One region of the Sinomonas terrae genome, then DNA from elsewhere that is predicted to be linked to it. Evidence: riboswitches for the same ligand, from Rfam matches in the RefSeq annotation. Region 1 holds a riboswitch; each other region holds the start of a gene.

Region 1 (4,695 bases):
GGCAGGACGCCGTCCGGCGCGACATCGCGCACCTCAAGGAGGCCCTCGCGGCGAACGGCTTCGAGACCGGCTTCCTCCCCGCCCTCTCCCCCGGCTCCGCATCGCGGATTGCGAATGAGTACTACAAGAGCGACGAGGAGCTCGTCTACGCGTGCGCCGACGCGATGCGCGAGGAGTACAAGGCGATCGTCGAGGCCGGCCTCACGGTGCAGATCGATGACCCCTCGATCGCCGAGAACTGGGACATGATCAACCCGGAGCCCACCGTCGAGGACTACCTCGCGTTCACCCGGCTGCGCGTCGAGGCCCTCAACTATGCGATCCGCGACCTGCCTCAGGAGCAGATCCGCTTCCACCTGTGCTGGGGCTCGTGGCACGGCCCGCACACGACCGACCTCCCGTTCGCGGACCTTGCCCAGACGATGCTCTCCATCAATGCCGGCTCCTACTCGTTCGAGGCTGCGAACGTGCGGCACGAGCATGAGTGGAAGGTGTGGCGCGACCTCACGCTGCCCGAGGAGAAGACCGTCGTGCCCGGGGTCGTCTCGCACGCGACGAACGTCATCGAGCACCCCGAGCTCGTCGCGGACCGGATCGAGCGCTTCGCCCAGATCCTCGGCCGCGTGCACCCGCAGATCGCATGGGCGAAGCTCGAGGCGCTCTCCGAAGGCGCGCGCCTCGCCACCGAGCGGCTCTGGGGCTGAGGGCGGACGACGGCGTGACCCAGCCTGAGAGCAACACAGTCACCCTGCGCTTCCTGGCCGCGCCGACCGACGTCGGGCATTCCGGCTCGGTCGATGCCGGAACCGTCCTCGAGTGGGTCGACAAGGCCGCCTACGCAGCCGCCGTCGGCTGGTCGAAGACGTACGCCGTGACCGCCTACGTCGGCAACATCCACTTCGCGGATCCCGTGAACGTGGGCGACATGGTCGAGGTCACGGCCACGATCGTGTACACCGGCCGCTCGTCCATGCACATCAGCACTGTCGTCTCCTCGGGCGATCCGAGGGGCGGCACGCCGACGATGCGCAGCCAGTGCCTCGTGATCTTCGTAGCCGTCGGGACTGACGGGAAGCCTGTCGAGGTGCCGAAGTTCGTGCCGAGCACGGACGCGGAGCGGGAGGCCGAGGCGCACGCGGTCGCTCGGATCGAGGTCCGCGACGAGATCGTCGAATCAATGGGCCGCCAGGTGTACACGGAGGCGGGCACGGCGGAGCGCGTGGTCCTGCGCTTCCTCGCTGCTCCGACCGACGTCAACTGGGGCGGCAAGGTCCACGGCGGCACCGTCATGAAGTGGATCGACGAGGCCGCGTACGTGTGCTCGGCGCGGTATTCCGGCCAAGACACGGTGGCAGTGTTCTCGGGCGGTGTCCGGTTCTACCGGCCCCTGCTCATCGGCGACGTGGTCGAGGTCGAGGCGCGTCTCGTCTACACCGGCAACAAGGGCATGCACATTGCTGTCCACGTCCGGTCAGGCAGCCCCAAGGGAGGCGAGCTGCACCTCACGACGTACTGCCTCACCGTCATGGTGGCGCGCGACGAGAACGGCACCGCCCGGTCAGTCAGGCCCTGGGTGCCGGTCTCGGACGAGGACCGGCGGCTGTGGGCGCATGCCCGCGAGCTCCTCGAGATCCGAGGCCGGGCCCCGGGGAACCGCCTTCCGAACCACCTGCTGGAGACCGGATCCTGAAGACCTCGAGCCAGACCTACTGCGGCTCCCAGCGAAACCACCGGATGCCGATGCCCGCGAAGACCACGATGTAGCCGATGGAGGCGATGATGCCGTCCGTCTGGTCGGCGCCCCACGCCGACGTGTTCAGGACCGCCGAGAACAGGTTGATGAGGGCACCGACCGGCGTCCACGAGGCGAAGTTCTTGAAGTCGTCGCCGAGGATGCCGGTCGAGCCGAGAATGCCGGTGAGGATCAGCAGGATGAACAGGACCCTGCCGACCGCGTTGACCGCCGTCGCGTTCTTCACGAGCCCCACGAGCGCCTGCCCGATGCTGAGGAAGACGACGGCGCCCAGCAGCGAGACAGCGAACATGAGCAGGTAGACGCCGAACGAAAACGTCGTGCTGTGCATGATGCTGCCGACGATCATGACGATCACGGAGACGATCAGGTTTGCCGCGAGCTGCACTGCGAGGCGGCTTGCCATGATGGCCCACGTCGGAGTCGGCGTCACCCGAAGCCGCTGGAAGACGCCTGCCTCCCGGTCGCGCGCCACGGTGATCGAGTAGCCGATGAGCGCCGAGGACAGCAGCCCGTAGGTGAGCGCCATGCCGATGAGGAAGCCCGGATTTCCGAGCCTCCCGCCGCGGTTGGTCACGATGAGGATGAGGATCGGGACGGCGAGGTTGAGGACGAAGGCCTGCCTGCTGCGGAGCAGGACGGTGGCGTCCGCACGAAGGAGCGAGCGCAGGGTCAGCCCGATTGGCGGGACGACGGGGGCGATGGTCTCAGTCACGGATGGCACTTCCTGTCAGCCCGATGAAGACATCTTCGAGGGTCACGTCGCCGTGGGCGACGGCGAGCACGCGCGGATCGTCGCGGTGCATGGCGACGAGCTCCTTCGGGGCGCCCAGGGCTTGGAGCCGACCGTGGTCGATGATGGCGACCCGGTCGCAGACCGCCTGGGCCTCCTCCATGGAATGAGTCGTGAGGAGGATGCTTCCGCCTCTCTGCCGCGAGCCCTCGATGCGGTCCCAGAGCTGGCGGCGGGACTGCGGGTCGAGGCCTGCGGTCGGCTCGTCGAGGAGCAGGATCGAGGGATTGTGGATCGTGGCGACCATGAGCGAGAAACGCTGCTGCTGCCCACCCGAGAGCTTCTTGAACGGCTTCGTGATCTCCTGCTGGAGCCCGACGTCCGCCAGCCGTTCCCTGATCTGCCGCTGCGGGAGGTCAAGCCCGTAGAGCCCAGCGTACAGGCGCGCAATCTGCTCGATCGTGAGCTCGGACTGGAAGCTCGAAGCTTGGAGCTGCACGCCGAGCTTCGCCTTGACGGCGAGCGGAGCGTGAACGGTCTCGACGCCATCGATCACAACCCGTCCGGAGTAGGGCTTGCGCAGGCCCTCGATGACGCTCAGCGTCGTCGTCTTTCCCGCCCCGTTCGGGCCGAGGAGCCCGAAGATCTCACCCCGCAGAATGGAAAAGCCGAGTCCGTCCACTGCGGTCTGCTGACCGTAGCGGACAACGAGATCCTGCACCTCGAGAACTGTGGGCCGCTCTGCCTCACTCACCCGGGCTACCTCCGCGTCGTGTTATTCAGTTCCTCCACCATGAGCATAGGTCTCCGGCGGCTGCAGGGAAGCGTTCCGCTCGTGCCCCCGGCCTTCTCACAGGAGAAAGCTAGAAACGGCTCGGCGCGCGTGTTTCGCGGTGTTGCCAATCGTTACCGGCTCGCCGTGGCTGGCCCCGTGGTCGCGTGCTACTTTCAAGCCAGAGTAACGAGCGCCAGCGCGCGACGGCGGGGCCTCCCCGCGCGGTCGCACTGCCCTGACTTGCTGGCCGGCAACCCTCCATCCGGCGGGGTGCCTCAGGTGACGACTCGGCAATTCGACCATCGATACGCAAGCCAGAAGGAGCCCGCCCATGTCCAACACTGCCACAGAGACGGGAGAGGCGGCCGCCACACCGCTCAACGATCCCGCCGCACCGGCGAGCGCCTCCGAGGAGCGCCTCGCCTACCGTCTGCTCACCGGTCCGGACACTCGCGAGTTCTGCGCCCGGATCTCCCAAGCCCTTGCCGAGGGCTACGTGCTCCACGGGAGCCCTGCCGCCACCTTCAACGGCACGGACGTGATCGTCGCCCAGGCCATCATCCTCCCCCACGCCGTCGCCCGGGCGGACGCGGCCGTGGCCTCCGCCGTCGACGAGCTCGCAGAGGGAATCACCAGCGAGGGCGAGTACGACGGGGAGGGCCACGCATGAGCCTCTATGAAGGTGACCTCACGCCGGAGCAGGCCTGGGACAAGCTGAAGTCGGGCTCCGCCGTCCTCGTCGATGTGCGCACCGAGGAAGAGTGGGCGCACATCGGGATCCCCGACACGCGCCAGACGGACAACGACCCGCTGTTCATCCCGTGGGTCTTCTCGGGCGGCATTCCGAACCCGGACTTCGTCATCGAACTCGAGCTCCAAGGCCCGGAGAACCGCGAGACTGAGCTGCTCTTCCTGTGCCGCTCGGGCCAGCGCTCCGCTGCGGCGGCGGCCGCCGCGACGAACCTCGGCTTCAGGGCGTACAACGTGCTCGAGGGCTTCGAGGGCGTGCCCGGGCCCGATGGGCAGCGGAACGTGAACGGATGGAAGAACCGGGGCCTCCCCACGAACGTAGGACAAGAGTAGTCAGTGACCTTCAACATCGACGCCGCGAGCTGGAGCGAAGACACCCAGGCTGTGCGCGGCGGGCTTGACCGCAGCAATTTTCAGGAAACTTCAGAGGCCCTGTTCCTCAACTCCGGCTTCGTATACGAGTCGGCGGAGGCAGCCGAGAGGGCGTTCACCGGCGAGGACGAGCGCTTCGTCTACTCCCGCTACGGCAATCCGACCGTGGCCACGTTCCAAGAGCGGCTTCGGCTCCTCGAGGGCACCGAGGCGTGCTTCGCGACGGCCTCCGGCATGTCGGCCGTGTTCACCGCGCTCGGTGCGCTGCTCGGGGCTGGCGACAGGGTCGTCGCGGCCCGCAGCCTCTTCGGC
Region 2 (4,695 bases), 3.4 Mb from region 1:
AGCTCGCCCGGCTCGGCTTGTCCGAGGCCCCGACGATCGCTATGACCTTCGTCTCCCGCAGGATCCTCAGGCGCTCCGGCGCTGTGGGCCCCACCCAGGTGCGTTGGCTGACGGCGGTGCTCATTTCGCTGCTCCCTTCGAAGAGGCGACGGCGCGGCCTTGGACGCTGGGCAGGGAGCAGGCCTCGCCGTCGTACGTCGGGGCGGCGAACTCTTCTTCCAAGCCGGCGATCTGCGAAGCCTCCAGGGCCTGGTCGAGGTCCCAGATGATGTCCTCGACGTCCTCGAGCCCCACCGAGAGCCGGATCAGGTCCTCCGGCACGCCCGCCGCGGCGAGCTGCTCTGAGGAGAGCTGCTGGTGCGTCGTCGAACCGGGGTGAAGGACGAGCGTCCGCGCGTCGCCGATGTTCGCGAGGTGGCTCGCGATCTGGAGCGCCTCGATGAACTTGGCACCGGCCGCGCGCCCGCCCTTGACCCCGAAGCTGAACACGGAGCCGACGCCGAGCGGCAGAAGCTCTTTCGCGCGCTCGTGCTGCGGGTGCGACGGCAGGCCCGCGAAGTTCACGTACGTGACGCGAGGATCCGCGGCGAGCCATTCCGCGACGCGCTGCGCGTTCGCGAGGTGCGCGTCCATGCGCTGAGGGAGCGTCTCGACGCCCTGCAGGAGCTGGAACGCCGACTGTGCGGGGAGCGAGGGCCCGATGTCGCGGAGCTGCTCGGAGCGGAGCTTCGTGAGGAAGCCGTACTCGCCGAAGTTGCCCCACCATGAGACGTTGCCGTAGCTCGGCACGGGCTCGGTCATCGAGGGGAACTTCCCGTTGCCCCAGTTGAACGTCCCGCTCTCGACGACGACGCCGCCCAGAGTGGTGCCGTGGCCGCCGAGGAACTTGGTCGCGGAGTGGATCACGATGTCCGCGCCGTGTTCGATCGGCCGGAGGAGGTACGGGGGAGTGAGCGTCGAGTCGACCACGAGGGGGATGCCGTGCTCGTGGGCGACGGCGGCGAGCCCGGGAAGGTCCGCGATGTCGCCTGACGGGTTCGCGACGATCTCCGTGTAGATCGCCTTCGTGTTCTCGCGTAGCGCGGCCTTGAAGTCCGCGGCCTCCGTGCTGTCCACGAACGTTGTGTCGACGCCGAAGCGCCGGAGGGTCACGTCGAGCTGCGTGATCGTGCCGCCGTAGAGCTTCGACGACGCCACGATGTGGTCGCCCGCCTGGGCGAGCGCGGCGAACGTGATGAACTCGGCGGCCATGCCCGACGACGTCGCGACCGCGCCGATGCCGCCCTCGAGGGACGCGACGCGCTCCTCGAAGGCAGCGACGGTGGGGTTGCCGATGCGCGAGTAGATGTTGCCGTACTTCTGCAGCGCGAAGAGGTTCGCGGCGTCGTCGGTGTCCTTGAAGACGAACGACGTCGACTGGTAGATCGGGACCGCCCGCGCCCCGTGCTCCGCGTCCGGCGTTCCGCCGGCGTGCAGGGCCCGGGTGCGGAAGCCGAATTGACGCTCGGCCATCAGGCGCCTGCTCCGGCGAGGTTCGAACCGGTGAGCTCCCGCACGGCGTCGAAGTTCGTCACGGGGAGGAGCTCGGTGTTGAGCTCCGTGCCGTTCTTGCGGGCGAGGTCCGCCTCGAGCTCGCGCACGATCGGGAGCACGTCCCGGCCGAACGCCTCGACCTCCTCCTGGAAGTGCAGGTAGCACGTGAGGAGCAGGTTCACACCGATCTTCTTGTACTCGACGATCCTCTCGGCGATCTGCTCGGGCGTGCCGATGAGCTTCGTGCGGAAGCCGTCGTTGTACTGGACGAGGTCCTCGAACGTCGAGTCCTCCCACATGCCCTTGCCGTCCTTCGTGGACTGGCCGGCCTCCTTGACGGCGGCGGCGAAGCCCTCGACCGCGGGGCGGTGCGCCTTCGCGACGATCTCGCGGAGGGTCTCGTGGGCTTCCTTCTCCGTGTCGCGGGCGATCACGAAGCCGTTGAGGCCGAACCGCGGGGCGGCGGGGGCCCTGCGGCCTTCCTCCGCGGCGGCGAGGACGCCGGCGATGTTGGCCTTGAAGCCCTCGATGTCGCGGCCGTTGGAGAAGTACCAGTCGGCGGTGCGGCCTGCTGCTGCCTGAGCCGCCGTCGAGTTGCCGCCGAAGAAGATCTCCGGGTGCGGGCGACCTTCAACGCTCACCGGCGCAGGGTTCAGCGTGAAGTTGTTGATGTTGTAGTACTTGCCCGACTGCGAGTAGCCCTGCTCGGTCCACAGGCCGCGGAGCACGTTGATGAACTCCTCGGTGCGGACGTAGCGCTCGTCGTGCTCGAGCCATTCGAGGCCGAAGTTCACGAACTCGTCCTTGAGCCAGCCCGAGACGATGTTCACGGCCGCGCGGCCGCCCGAGAGGTGGTCTGCGGTGATGATGAACTTCGCGAGCACGCCGGGGTGCCACATGCCGGGGTGCACGGCCGCGATGACCTTGAGCCGCTCGGTCGCGCCGAGGAGCGCAAGCGAGAACGACGTGGCCTCGTGCTGCTTGTCCGCGCCGTAGCTCGCGGCGTAACGGGTCTGGGTGAGGGCGTACTCGAAGCCCGCGTTCTCGGCGATGCGTGCGAGGGTGCGGTTGTAGTCGAACTCCCAGTTGGTGCGCTGTTCGATCGTGGAGACCACAAGGCCTCCCGAGACGTTGGGCACCCAGTACGCGAACTTGAGGGGGGTCTCGAAATCAATGACGTGGTCGGACACGGCTGCGCTCCTTAACTCGGGCGCGACGCGAGCGGGGGACACTCACCATCGCTTCTGGCGGTAGCACCTTTGGCTCGTCGATTTGGTGACGACGGTTGGCCAGGGTTGCTGCGGCGTCACAGATCCAGATCTCTCAGCCGCTCGGGATGGGTCACTGTGATTCTGCTCGCGGGCGCCGTAACGGTGCAAATTATTTCGTCATAGAGGATGCCGACTTGCATTCGCCGAAGCTTCTTCGGTTGGAGGGGCCTCGCTGGGCGGAGCCCCGCTGGGCGTCGGGGGCCTCGATGGGCGGGCCTGGGGCCGACCGGGCGGCTCCGAGGCCGGGGGGCGCCAACGGGCAGCGGGGAGCACCGACGTCGGGGTCCGCTTGGTCGCCAGGGCCCCGTACGTAATCCCCCGCTCGTCGACGTAATCCGACGCTCGTCGTCCGGCCGGCCTACAGCTCGCGCCGTCACCTCCGCAGGGTGCCCCTGCAAGCTTGCGCCGTCACCTCCGCAGGGTGCGCCTGCAAGCTTGCGCCGTCACCTTCGCAGGGTGCGCCTGCAAGCTTGCGCCGTCACCTTCGCAGGGTGCGCCTCCGCAGGGTTCGGGTGGGCGGGGTCAGATTCCGACCGGCTTCGACGGCGCAATCGAGCCACGGTCGGCGTGTCGGGGGCGGGCTCGCCGAGGAAGGGCTTCAATCCTGGTCGGGAACGGACGGCCTGGGTGCCAAGGGGTGGGGTCGACGGCGGTGAGCGGACGACGATGGGCTGGCGTAGGAGCTTGCGCCGTCACCTTCGCAGGGTGCGCCTCCGCGTTCGGGCTGGCGGGCGCAGATTCCGACCGGCTTCGACGGCGCGATCGAGCCGGGGTCGGCGTGTCGGGGCGGGCGCGCCGAGGAAGGGCTTCAATCCCGGTCGAGAACGAGGGCCGGGGTGCCAAGGGGGTGGGGTCGACGGCGGTGAGCGGACGACGGGCTGGCGTAGGAGCTTGCGCCGTCACCTTCGCAGGGTGCGCCTCCGCGTTCGGGCTGGCGGGCGCAGATTCCGACCGGCTTCGACGGCGCGATCGAGCCGGGGTCGGCGTGTCGGGGGCGGGCGCGCCGAGGAAGGGCTTCAATCCCGGTCGGGAACGAGGGCCGGGGTGCCAAGGGGGTGGGGTCGACGGCGGTGAGCGGACGACGGCGGCTGGCGTGGAAGCTTGCGCCGTCACCTCCGCGGGGTGCGCCTCCGCAGGGTCCGGGTGGGTGGGCGTCAGATTCCGGCCGGCTTCGACGACGCGATCCAGCCACGGTCGGCGCGTCGTGGGCGGGCGCGCCGATGAAGGGCTTCAATCCCGGTCGGGAACGGACGTCCTGGGTGCCAAGGGGATGGGGGCGACGGCCGTGAGCGGAGGACGGCGGTCGGCCCGGACGAGCGGTCGACGGCGGTGCCCGCCCGTCGTCGTCCGCTTGCTTTGGGCGAGGCGTCGGGTGCCGTGCAAGCTTGCGCCGTCACCTCCGCGGGGTTCGCCTCCGCAGGGTTCGGGTGGGCAGGCGTGAGATTCCGACCGGCTTCGACGGCGCGATCGAGCCAGGGTCGGCGTGTCGGGGGCGGGCGCGCCGAGGAAGGGCTTCAACCCCGGTCGGGAACGGACGGCCGGGGTGCCGGGATGGGGGTGACGGTGGCTGGCGTCGGGGCGTCCGGGCGAGCCCGGGTGAGTGTCGGGGCGTCTGGGCGAGCCCGGGTGAGTGGTGCGGCGTCTGGGCGAGCCCGAGCGAGTGGTGCGGCGTCCGGACGAGCCCGGGCGAGTGGACGGGAGGCGGGCGGACTACGGCGGCCGCGCCCCCGCCGTCGTCCCCCCGCCTTTGAACTCAGCCCTTGCACTGTGCAAGACTTGTCGTATGACAAATCCTCTCGACGCCCAAGTCGACGCGCTCCAGCGAGCCACGCGCGATCTGCTCGCAGTCGCCATGCAGAGCGTCGACGAGGTCACTGAACTCTCCCTGCCA
Region 3 (4,695 bases), 870 kb from region 1:
CCCCGGCCGCCGAGCGTCGAGGCTGCGAGGAGGAGCATCCCGACGTTGACGACGCCGGCGACCCCCAGCGCGATCAGAACGTCCAGTCGTGTCCCGTGGAGGAGGCGGGCGACGGCGCTTGCCGGCACATGCGTGTGGGGATTGGCCCGATGCCGGTCACGGGAGAGCGCCGAATGCACGTAGATCGCGTGCGGCATCACCGTGGCGCCGAGCATCGAGGCGGCAAGCAGCAGCGTGTCGGGCCCCTCGAAGCGGGGAACGAGGCCGGAGACTACGCCTGCGGGTGAGGGAGGGCTCATGGCGAGTCCCGCGAGGAATCCGATCGTGATGACGGCAAGGAGGCCCATGATCGCCAGTTCGAAGCGTTGCTGCGTCCGGTGGTCCTGGATCGCGAGGATGCCGAGGGAGACGGCTCCGACGATGAGGGCACCGATCGGCAGGGGCACGCGGAAGAGGAGTTGGAGGGCGATCGCGCCTCCCACGACTTCTGCGAGATCGGTTGCGAGTGCGACGACCTCCGCCTGGAGCCAGAAGAGGCGCCGGACGCGCGGGCGCAGGCGTTGGCTCAGGATCTCGGGGAGTGTCCGCCCGGTGACGATTCCCAGCTTCGCGGACTGGTACTGGACGAGCATGGCCATCGCGTTCGCGATCACGAGCACCCAGACGAGGAGGTAGCCGTATCGCGCGCCGGCCGTGAGGTTGGCGGCTACGTTGCCCGGATCGACGTAGGCGATGGATGCGACGAATGCAGGACCGAGGAGGCCCACGGCCATGCCCGCCGCGCCGCGCCGTGCGGCCCGCGGAGTGTCCCGCGCCGTCCTGCTCATCCTTCCGCCCCCATCGATCGCCGCCGTCTCGACGGGCCAAATCTTTGATAGGCCTCATCCACGAGTTTAGGTATCCCTAAATCTAGGCCTAGGAGGGGCTGAAGGACAATAGCCCGGTCAGGCAGGAACGGCGCTCCAGACCTGTGTGATGTACGGGAGCAGGATCAGTTCGTCGTCCCGGTGGCCCAAATGATCGTGGAGGTACCAGTCGAGATTCGCCTCGACCCGGGATCGATGTTTCTCTGTGGCCCGCAAGTAGTAGCTCCGCGACTTCGTGAGCTCTACGATCCCGAGCGTGGTGATGGGCTCCTCCCAGCGGAACGCCTCCGACTCCCAACCCGTCAGCTCTGGTCCTGACGGGGGATGGTAGTCCGGTTTGTGGACATCTCCGGCGTGCATGATGCGCGAGAGCCGGTGCACCCACGGAACCGAAGTGTCGAGCTGATTCCAGACGAGAGCCACGCGGCCCCCCGGCCTCAGGAGCCTCGCCACTTCGCGCGTTGCCGCCGGAGCATCGAACCAGTGCCATGCCTGCGCGGCAACCACAAGGTCAGCCGAGGCATCCGGCAGGCCGGTGGCCTCGGCTGTGCCGACGACGGCCTGGACTCCCGGATGCAGGCGGCGCAGTTCGCCGAGCATGTCCGGGCTCGGATCCACGGCGGTCACCGCGAGTCCGCGGGCTGAGAGCAGGCCCGAGAGCTTGCCGGTGCCTGCGCCGAGGTCGACGGCGGTGCGAGCGCCGGGTGGCACGAGCCAGTCAACGGCGTCGTCTGGGTAGCCTGGCCGGACCTTCTCGTAGTGTTCCCCGCCGGCCATGAACGCTTCTGCGAGCTCGCGCCGTCGTCGATCGTCGAACTTGGGTCCGCCCCGAGCCATGCCTTCTTCCTCCCGGAGATCCGAATGCTCCGCAGAGGAATCTACCCGCGGGAAACGCCTAGCCGCACGTCGGCGTAGGGGACGTTCTCAGTCCTCGACCGAGCACGGGGCGGCGCCTGCAGTCCCGGGGGTGTTGGGCGCCCATGCGGGGAATGGACGCGAATCGGGCACTGGGACCCAGCGGCCGACGTCGACCGCGTAGTCGAGACCCAAGCCGCGCTCCACAAGCCCACGCACACCGGTGACAAGCCTTTCGACATCCTCGAGCCGGGAGCCAAGACCGAAGCTTGCACGGAGGGAACCTGAAGCAAGACCGAGGCGGCGCAGGGCTGGATGCGCGCAGAAGCGCCCGTCGCGGATGCCCACGCCATGCTCGGCGGAGAGATAGGCGGCCGTCAGTCCGGCGTCGTGGCCTTCGACTGAGAAGTTGACGATGCCGACTGCCCCGCGCGACGCCGCGCTGACGCCGAGGTCTGAGTCCTCGAAGAGACGGTGCACCGTGACCCCCTCGATCTCGCTGAGCCCCGCCACGAGGGCGTCACGGAGCTGCTGCTCGTGTCGGTACCAGGACTTCACATCGAGGCCCTCGATGATCTGTGCAGCCTTCGCGAGGGCCGCGGCTCCGACCACGTTGGGGGACCCGGCCTCGTGCCTTGCAGGGCCCTCCGCCCAGGCCACTGAATCCAGACGGACCTCGCGAACGGCGCCGCCCCCCGCAAGGTAGGGGCGTCCGTTGTCGAGCCAATCGCGGCGGCCCACGAGGACGCCCGCGCCGAAGGGCGCGTAGAGCTTGTGACCGGAGAATGCGAGATAGTCGATGTCCGCAGCAGCGATGTCGATGCGGCGGTGGGGCGCGAGCTGCGCTGCGTCGACCAGGATGCGGGCGCCGTGTTCATGGGCGAGCGCCGCAAGCTCGGCGATCGGCAGGATCTCGCCGGTGATGTTGGAGGCTCCCGTCACAGCGACCAGACTGATCTCACTAGCCTTGAGCCACGCTTTCACGCGCTCGAGCGTCTCCGCGAGCGTGCGGGCGGCGACGACACTCCGGTGGGGCCGCCCCTGCCACGGTAGGAGGTTCGCGTGGTGCTCGATGTCGAGGTAGAGGACATCGCCCGCGGCGGGAAGGCAGCCGGCGAGGAGATTGAGCGAGTCAGTGGTGTTGCGGGTGAAGATGACCTCGTCGTCCGGCCGGCCGCCCACGAACTCACGGACGATCCTTCGTGCGTTCTCATAGACCGAGGTGCTGACCTGGGACGCGTAGCCAGCGCCGCGGTGAACGCTCGCGTAGAACGGGAGCACCTCGTTGAGGTGCGCCGCGACCTCGGCGAGGGCCGGGGCCGATGCCGCGTAGTCGAGGTTCACATACCGCGTACTCCCGCCTCCTACAAGGGGAGTGAGGAGTTCCGCGCCGACGACCTCGGCGAGCGGGTTGCGGAGGTCCACATCCCCATGGGCTGCCGCGGGCGCAGGGGATCCTGCGGGAATGATGGCGTTTGCGGGAAGGACCGGGTTTGCGGGGGACGGAGAAGCGACGGTGGGTGTGCTCATGGTGCACCTCAGGGTCGGGGCCCCGCCTCGCGGGGGCCGCGCTTGCCAAGTCCGCTCCGGACTGGCCTGGTCGTCACCCGGGGCACCCCGCCGCGTCGGAGGGTTGCCGGCCAGCAAGCCGGGGCTTCGCGCTGGCACTCGTGACCTGACCACGAGACTAGAGGACGACGGCGCGCTGCTCCAGCCCGTCGTCGCGTGTTACAGCGAGTTAAGACTCCGCTGCTCGGCGAGCCCGCGATGGCTCAGCACTGAGGAGTCGGGCCCTCAGGAGCTGAGGAGGTCATCGTGCTCCGGGTTGAGGCGGCGCAGCGCGTCCGAATGCAGGATCCCATTTGTCGCGAGGGCACTGCTGCCCCAAGGCCCCTCGACGCCCTCGAGCGACGTGAAGTGTCCGCCCGCCTCCGTGACGATCGGCACAAGGGCGGCCATGTCGTAGAGCGCGAGTTCGGGTTCGGTAGCAATGTCCACCGCCCCTTCAGCAACGAGGCAGTACGACCAGAAGTCGCCGTAGGCGCGCGTCCGCCACACATCCTCCGTGAGGGTGAGGAAATTGCCCAGGCTTCCACGTTCGCGCCAGCCGGACAGGCTTGAGTAGGAGAGCGAAGCGTCTTCGATGCGGGCCACGTCCGAAACCTTGAGCCGGGTCGCCGCGGCGAGGGAACGGCCCGTGTACGCGCCGGCGCCCTTCGCCGCCCACCACCTGCGGCCGAGCGCAGGGGCGCTGACGACGCCGACCACAATCTCATCGCCGTCAGCAAGAGCGATCAGCGTGGCCCAGACGGGCACCCCTCGCACGAAGTTCTTCGTCCCGTCGATGGGGTCGATGATCCAGCGGCGGGCTCCATGGCCGGTTGTGCCGAACTCCTCGCCGATCACTGCGTCGCGCGGGCGTGACCGTGCGAGCTGCCCACGGATCGCTTCCTCCGCCGCTCGGTCTGCATCCGTGACGGGCGTGAGGTCCGGCTTGGTCTCGACTTTCAGGTCGAGGGCTTTGAACCGGTCCATCGTCTGGGCATCGACTGAATCGGCGAGTACGTGGGCCAGACGGAGATCGTCGGTGTAGCCTTCGGCGGCAAGGGTCATGGGATCCACGCTATCGCCTCACGCACCCGCCAAGTGGGAGGCACCGGGCTCAGAGTGTGCCGAGCTCCTTGGCGTCAGCGGCCTCGTCCCGAGGACTCGCTCCCAGCAGGCGCCGGAACGACGCGAGGCGTGCCGGTCCCTGTGCACCTGCGTTTCCTCCCGCAACCCATCCATCCAAGCCGCACTCGACAGCATTGGCATCGTGGCGGCAGCCGCGTGCGCAGTCTTCGGTTCCGGGTTCGAGGTCGGGGAAGGCATGCAGGATCCGATCGGGATCGACATGCGCCAGCCCGAAGGAGCGGATGCCCGGCGTGTCGATGATCCAGCTCCCCGGCGGCGCTCCTTCGAGCCGGAGCGCCAA
Region 4 (4,695 bases), 560 kb from region 1:
GAGCAGATCGGCCGGCCGCACAGCGGAGGTGAGGTTGAAGCCGTCCACACCGCCCTCCTCGACCCAGCGCTCGAGCTCGTCGGCGATCGTTGTCGGCGAACCGACGATCACGGGTCCCCTCCCGCCGATCGAGACGAACTTCGCGACCTCGCGCAGGGTCCACTCTCGTTCAGGATCGAGGGTGGTGAACTGGGCGAGCGCGGACTGGTTGCCGTCGCTCGTGATGTATTCGAGCGGAGCGTCCTGGTCGAGACCCGAGAGGTCGATGCCGGTCCAGCCCGCGAACAGCGCAAGGGCGGCGTCGGTGTCCACGTAGGACTCGTATTCGGCGAGCTTGGCCGCGGCGGCCTCATCCGTCTCGGCGACGATGACCGTTGCAAGGTTGAAGACCTTGACCGAGTCGGCGGCCCGGCCCACGGCCGAAAGCTCAGCGCACAGCCCCTCGATGAACTTCCGTGCCTGGGCCGGCGTCGAGCTCGAGAAGAAGACCGCCTCCGCGTGCTTCGCCGCGAACGCCTTGCCCCGGGACGAAGCGCCCGCTTGGAACAGCAACGGCGTCCTCTGCGGGGAGGGCCCGACGAGTGCGGGCCCGGGGACGCTGTAGCCCGCGCCGGAGTGCCCGATCCCGCGTACGCGAGCCGGGTCGACGAAAACGTTCGATTCGACGTCGGCCCGCACCGCGTCGTCGTCGGCCGATGCCTCCCACAGCTTGTAGACGACGTCCATGAATTCCTCGGCGCGGTCGTAGCGCTCGTCATGCGGGAGCTGGCGGCCGAGCCCGAGGTTGCGCGCCGCTGACTCCTGGTAGGAGGTCACGATGTTCCAGCCGATGCGGCCTTGCGTGAGGTGATCGAGCGTGCCGAACTTGCGGGCGAGGAGATACGGCTGCTCGTACGTGACCGAGGCCGTCACACCGAAGCCGAGCCGCTCCGTTGCGGCGGCGAGCGCCGAGACGATGAGCAGGGGGTCCAGGGTCGGATACTGCACTCCGCCGCGCACGGCCTCGTCGGCGCTGCCGCCATAGACGTCGTACTGGCCGAGCACGTCGGCGAAGAAGATGCCATGGAACCCACCGGCCTCGAGGGTGCGAGCGAGGTCCGTCCAGTAGCCGAGTTCGGCGAACCGGCTGGCCTGCGAGTCGGGATGGCGCCAGAGCCCGGGCGACTGGTGCACCGGCACGAGCATCTCGAAGGCGTTGAGGAGCAGGGGCTTGGTCACTGGAGTTCCTTTCGAGCGGTCCGAACCGGGTCCTTGGCAGCGAGCGCGGCAACGGTCGAGAGCGCCGCGAGCAGGACGAAGAAGCCGCAGATGAGCCACGGCTGGCCGCCTCCGGCCTCGAGCAGCGCCGCCGCGACGAACGGCGTGATCCCGCCCGAGAGGACCGTGCCGGCCTGATAGCCGAAGGAGACGCCGCTGTAGCGGAGATCGACCGGGAACTGCTCGGCGAACCACGCCGCCTGCGGTCCGTAGATTGCGTCATGCAGCACGTTCATGGGCAGCAGCAGCACGATGGGGAGGAGTGCGAGGGAGCCGTGGTCGAGGAACCAGAAGAACGGCCAGATGAAGACGGCGATACTGATCGCGCTCGCCACAGCCATGCCGCGCCGGCCGATGCGGTCGGAGAGCCACCCCCAGAACGGTCCAGAGATGAGGCCGACCGCGGAGACGATGAGCACGGCCGTCAGGGCCTCGCCGGTGTCGCCGCGCCGGGTCTTGAGGTAGCCCAGCATGTAGACGGTGAGGAGGCTGTAGAGCGCGGGCTGGACGAGGCGCAGGCCGATCGTCACGAAAATGCCACGCGGATGCTCGCGCAGAGCCCGCCGGACCGGGTGTTCCGCGACGCGCTCCTTCTCGCGGAGCTCGGTGAACTCCTCCGCGTCCTTGACGCCGAGACGGATCCACAGCCCGATCGCCACCAGCACGCCGGAGAGCAGGAACGGGATGCGCCAGCCGAACGCCTGGAACTGCTCGGACGTCAGCACGCCTTGGATGACGGCGAAGGTCGCCGTCGCGAGCAGCATCCCTGCCGCCGAACCCACTTGGGTGAACGATCCGAAGAGGCCGCGCCGGGCCGGCGGCGCGTGCTCGACCGAGAGGAGGGCGGAGCCACCCCACTCAGCTCCCGCGGAGAGGCCTTGGATGAGGCGGAGCGTGACGAGACCGACCACGGCGAGCAGGCCGATGGCCGAGTAGTTCGGCAGGAGGCCGATGAAGAACGACGACGCGCCCATGATGAGGAGCGACCACACGAGCAGCGCCTTCCGCCCGATGCGGTCGCCGAGGTGGCCGGAGATGACGCCGCCGAGCGGCCGGGCGATGAAGCCGACGGCGTAGGTCGCGAACGAGGCAAGGATGCCGACGACGGGTGACACGCCCGGGAAGAACTGCTTTCCGAAGACGAGTGCGGACGCCGTGCCGTAGAGGTAGAAGTCGTACCACTCGATCGTGGTCCCGACGAATGCGGAGGAGAGGACGCGCCGCTTGGCGCGCAGGGTCTCGCCGAGCTGGACGGTCCCGCTCTGGAGCAGAGTAGCCATGGTGGTCTTTCTCGGTCGCGGCACCGCGGCTCGCAGGCGCCATACTTACGACGCCGGAACCCGGCATCGTCGAATCCTCACCTGGAGCACCCCACTACAGCAGGAGGGTTGCCGTCCGATCAGCCAGGGCTTGTCACCGGAACTCTTGATTCTGGATGCCAGTTTTCTAGAAACCGGTTAACCGCGGCAACTGCCATGTAACGGCGCTTCACACTCGCCCCCACCCCCTCCCGTTTCGGGTACAGAAACCACCCCTCTTTTGCCGTTTCGGGTACAGATATCCCCCTCGTTTGGTCCTTTCGGGAGCGCCAACTCCCCTCATTTGGCCTTTCGGGAACAGCTAATCCTTCTCACGCCCCTTTCGGTTGCGCCTACCTGAAATCGAGGGGACCGACGACGACGGGTGGCGAGCTTCGTCGTCGTCCTCGCCCTTCGAGATGGGGAGTTGGCGTACCCGAAACGACCACGGGCGGGAGTTGGCGTACCGAAACGACCAGGGGCGGGAGTTGGCGTACCCGAAACGACCACGGGCGCGAGTTGGCGTACCCGAAACGACCACGGGCGCGAGTTGGCGTACCCGAAACGACCAGGGGCGGGAGTTGGCGTACCCGAAACGGATAGAGCGGGGGCGGGGGTGGGGTGAGCTTTTACGCGCCGCCCCACTTTGGGTTGGGTGTCTCCGGCCCCTCATATGGCCTATCCCCGTAGAACTCCTGCAGTCGGTCGAGCTCATCCCGGAGCTCCGCGAGCACCGACGCGTTGCTCGGGTCCGCGATCACGTTGACGAGCTCGTGAGGGTCGGCCTCGAGGTCGAAGAGCTCCCACTCGCTCGGCTCCCGCTCGAGCGAGGCGCCCGGCACGCCCAAGCCGTCACAGTAGTAGTGGATCAGCTTGTGCGTGCGCGTTCGGACGCCGTAGTGCGCGGGGACGTGATGGCTCGGGTCGCGATGCTCCCAGTAGCGGTAGTACATGGACTCCGGCCAGTCCGGCACGTGCTCGCCTCGCAGGAGCGGGCGGAACGAGCGCCCCTGCGCAGTGGGCAGGGCAGAGCCGGGATCGAGGCCGCAGAAGTCGAGGAACGTCGCGGCGAAGTCGGCGTTCGTGATGATCGCGTCGCACCTGCTCCCCGCCGGAATCTCGGCAGGCCACCGCATGAGCAGAGGCATCTGGAGGGACTGCTCGAACATGAGTCGCTTGTCGAACCAGCCGTGGTCGCCCAGGAAAAAGCCCTGATCCGAGCAGTACACCACGATCGTGTCCTCGGCGAGCCCCTGTGCGTCGAGGTATTCGAGCAGGCGGCCGACGCCGTCGTCGAGCGCCTGGACGCACTGGAGGTAGTCCCGCATGTACCGCTGGTACTTCCACCGCGCCCGCTCCCCGCTGTGCTCCGGTCCCTCTAACTCCGGCGGCGTCGGCTCCTTGACGTCCTCCTCGGTGAGATCGTCGGCGATGCTCATCCGCACAGACCGAACGCATTCCGCCAAGGTCGCGTGGTCGTCGTCGAACGTCTCCGGCTCGGGTATCGAGCCGACCGGGAACAGGTCACGGTGCCGCTCGTCCGGGATCCAGGGCCGGTGGGGCGCCTTGTGGTGCACCATGAGCGCGAAGGGGCGCCCCGGATCACGGTTGATGAGCCAGTCGAGCGCGAGGTCCGTCACGAGATCGGTCGCGTACCCGGTGAACCGCCGTTCGCCGTCGGGCCCGATCATGACGGGGTCGAGGTACTCCCCCTGGCCGGGGAAGACGAGCCAGTCGTCGAAACCCCGTGGCCGAGCGCCGGAGGACTCCCCGAGATGCCACTTGCCATAGAGCGCCGTCGCATACCCGGAATCGTGGAGGACGTCGACGAACGTGGGCACTCGGTAATCGAATTCCGCGAAGATCCCAGGCACCCCATTGATGTGGCTGTACGTCCCCGTGAGGATCGTGGCGCGCGAGGGACTGCAGATCGCATTCGTGCAGTAGACCGAGCCGAGGAGCGCGCCCTCCCTGCCGATCCGATCGATGGCCGGCGTCGTGTTGACCCTGCTCCCGTAGGCGGAGATGGCATGCGGAGCATGGTCGTCGGAGAGGATGAAGAGCAGGTTCGGGCGGTCCACGGATTCGCTCATCGCGTGCGGACGATTCCCTGCCGCAGGAGGCTCTCCGCGCACGCGAC

Evidence for each region. Region 1 has a riboswitch for S-adenosylmethionine ahead of L0M17_RS02845 (DUF1737 domain-containing protein). Riboswitches for the same ligand answer to the same signal wherever they lie in the genome.
Region 2: linked by a shared signal. The riboswitch ahead of sfnG (dimethylsulfone monooxygenase SfnG) and the one ahead of L0M17_RS02845 (DUF1737 domain-containing protein) in region 1 are both predicted to bind S-adenosylmethionine.
Region 3: linked by a shared signal. The riboswitch ahead of L0M17_RS06850 (aminotransferase class V-fold PLP-dependent enzyme) and the one ahead of L0M17_RS02845 (DUF1737 domain-containing protein) in region 1 are both predicted to bind S-adenosylmethionine.
Region 4: linked by a shared signal. The riboswitch ahead of L0M17_RS00190 (MFS transporter) and the one ahead of L0M17_RS02845 (DUF1737 domain-containing protein) in region 1 are both predicted to bind S-adenosylmethionine.

Annotation. Positions count from the first base shown of each region.
Region 1 is NZ_JAKZBV010000001.1:605,622-610,316, reverse strand. Features, by position in the region: gene L0M17_RS02865 (cobalamin-independent methionine synthase II family protein) at 1-704, shown strand, start outside; gene L0M17_RS02860 (acyl-CoA thioesterase) at 719-1,690, shown strand; gene L0M17_RS02855 (ABC transporter permease) at 1,707-2,468, opposite strand; gene L0M17_RS02850 (ABC transporter ATP-binding protein) at 2,461-3,240, opposite strand; SAM riboswitch class IV at 3,444-3,583, shown strand; gene L0M17_RS02845 (DUF1737 domain-containing protein) at 3,593-3,931, shown strand; gene L0M17_RS02840 (rhodanese-like domain-containing protein) at 3,928-4,344, shown strand; gene L0M17_RS02835 (O-succinylhomoserine sulfhydrylase) at 4,348-4,695, shown strand, end outside.
Region 2 is NZ_JAKZBV010000001.1:4,010,054-4,014,748, reverse strand. Features, by position in the region: gene L0M17_RS18555 (CoA-binding protein) at 1-124, opposite strand, end outside; gene L0M17_RS18550 (O-acetylhomoserine aminocarboxypropyltransferase/cysteine synthase family protein) at 121-1,512, opposite strand; gene sfnG (dimethylsulfone monooxygenase SfnG) at 1,512-2,723, opposite strand; SAM riboswitch class I at 2,766-2,876, opposite strand; gene L0M17_RS18540 (MarR family winged helix-turn-helix transcriptional regulator) at 4,588-4,695, shown strand, end outside.
Region 3 is NZ_JAKZBV010000001.1:1,474,273-1,478,967, forward strand. Features, by position in the region: gene L0M17_RS06840 (Nramp family divalent metal transporter) at 1-827, opposite strand, end outside; gene L0M17_RS06845 (class I SAM-dependent methyltransferase) at 945-1,703, opposite strand; gene L0M17_RS06850 (aminotransferase class V-fold PLP-dependent enzyme) at 1,791-3,251, opposite strand; SAM riboswitch class IV at 3,285-3,397, opposite strand; gene hisN (histidinol-phosphatase) at 3,516-4,334, opposite strand; gene rsgA (ribosome small subunit-dependent GTPase A) at 4,384-4,695, opposite strand, start outside.
Region 4 is NZ_JAKZBV010000001.1:42,506-47,200, reverse strand. Features, by position in the region: gene L0M17_RS00195 (LLM class flavin-dependent oxidoreductase) at 1-1,218, opposite strand, end outside; gene L0M17_RS00190 (MFS transporter) at 1,215-2,537, opposite strand; SAM riboswitch class IV at 2,574-2,688, opposite strand; gene L0M17_RS00185 (sulfatase family protein) at 3,185-4,648, opposite strand; gene L0M17_RS00180 (SDR family oxidoreductase) at 4,645-4,695, opposite strand, start outside.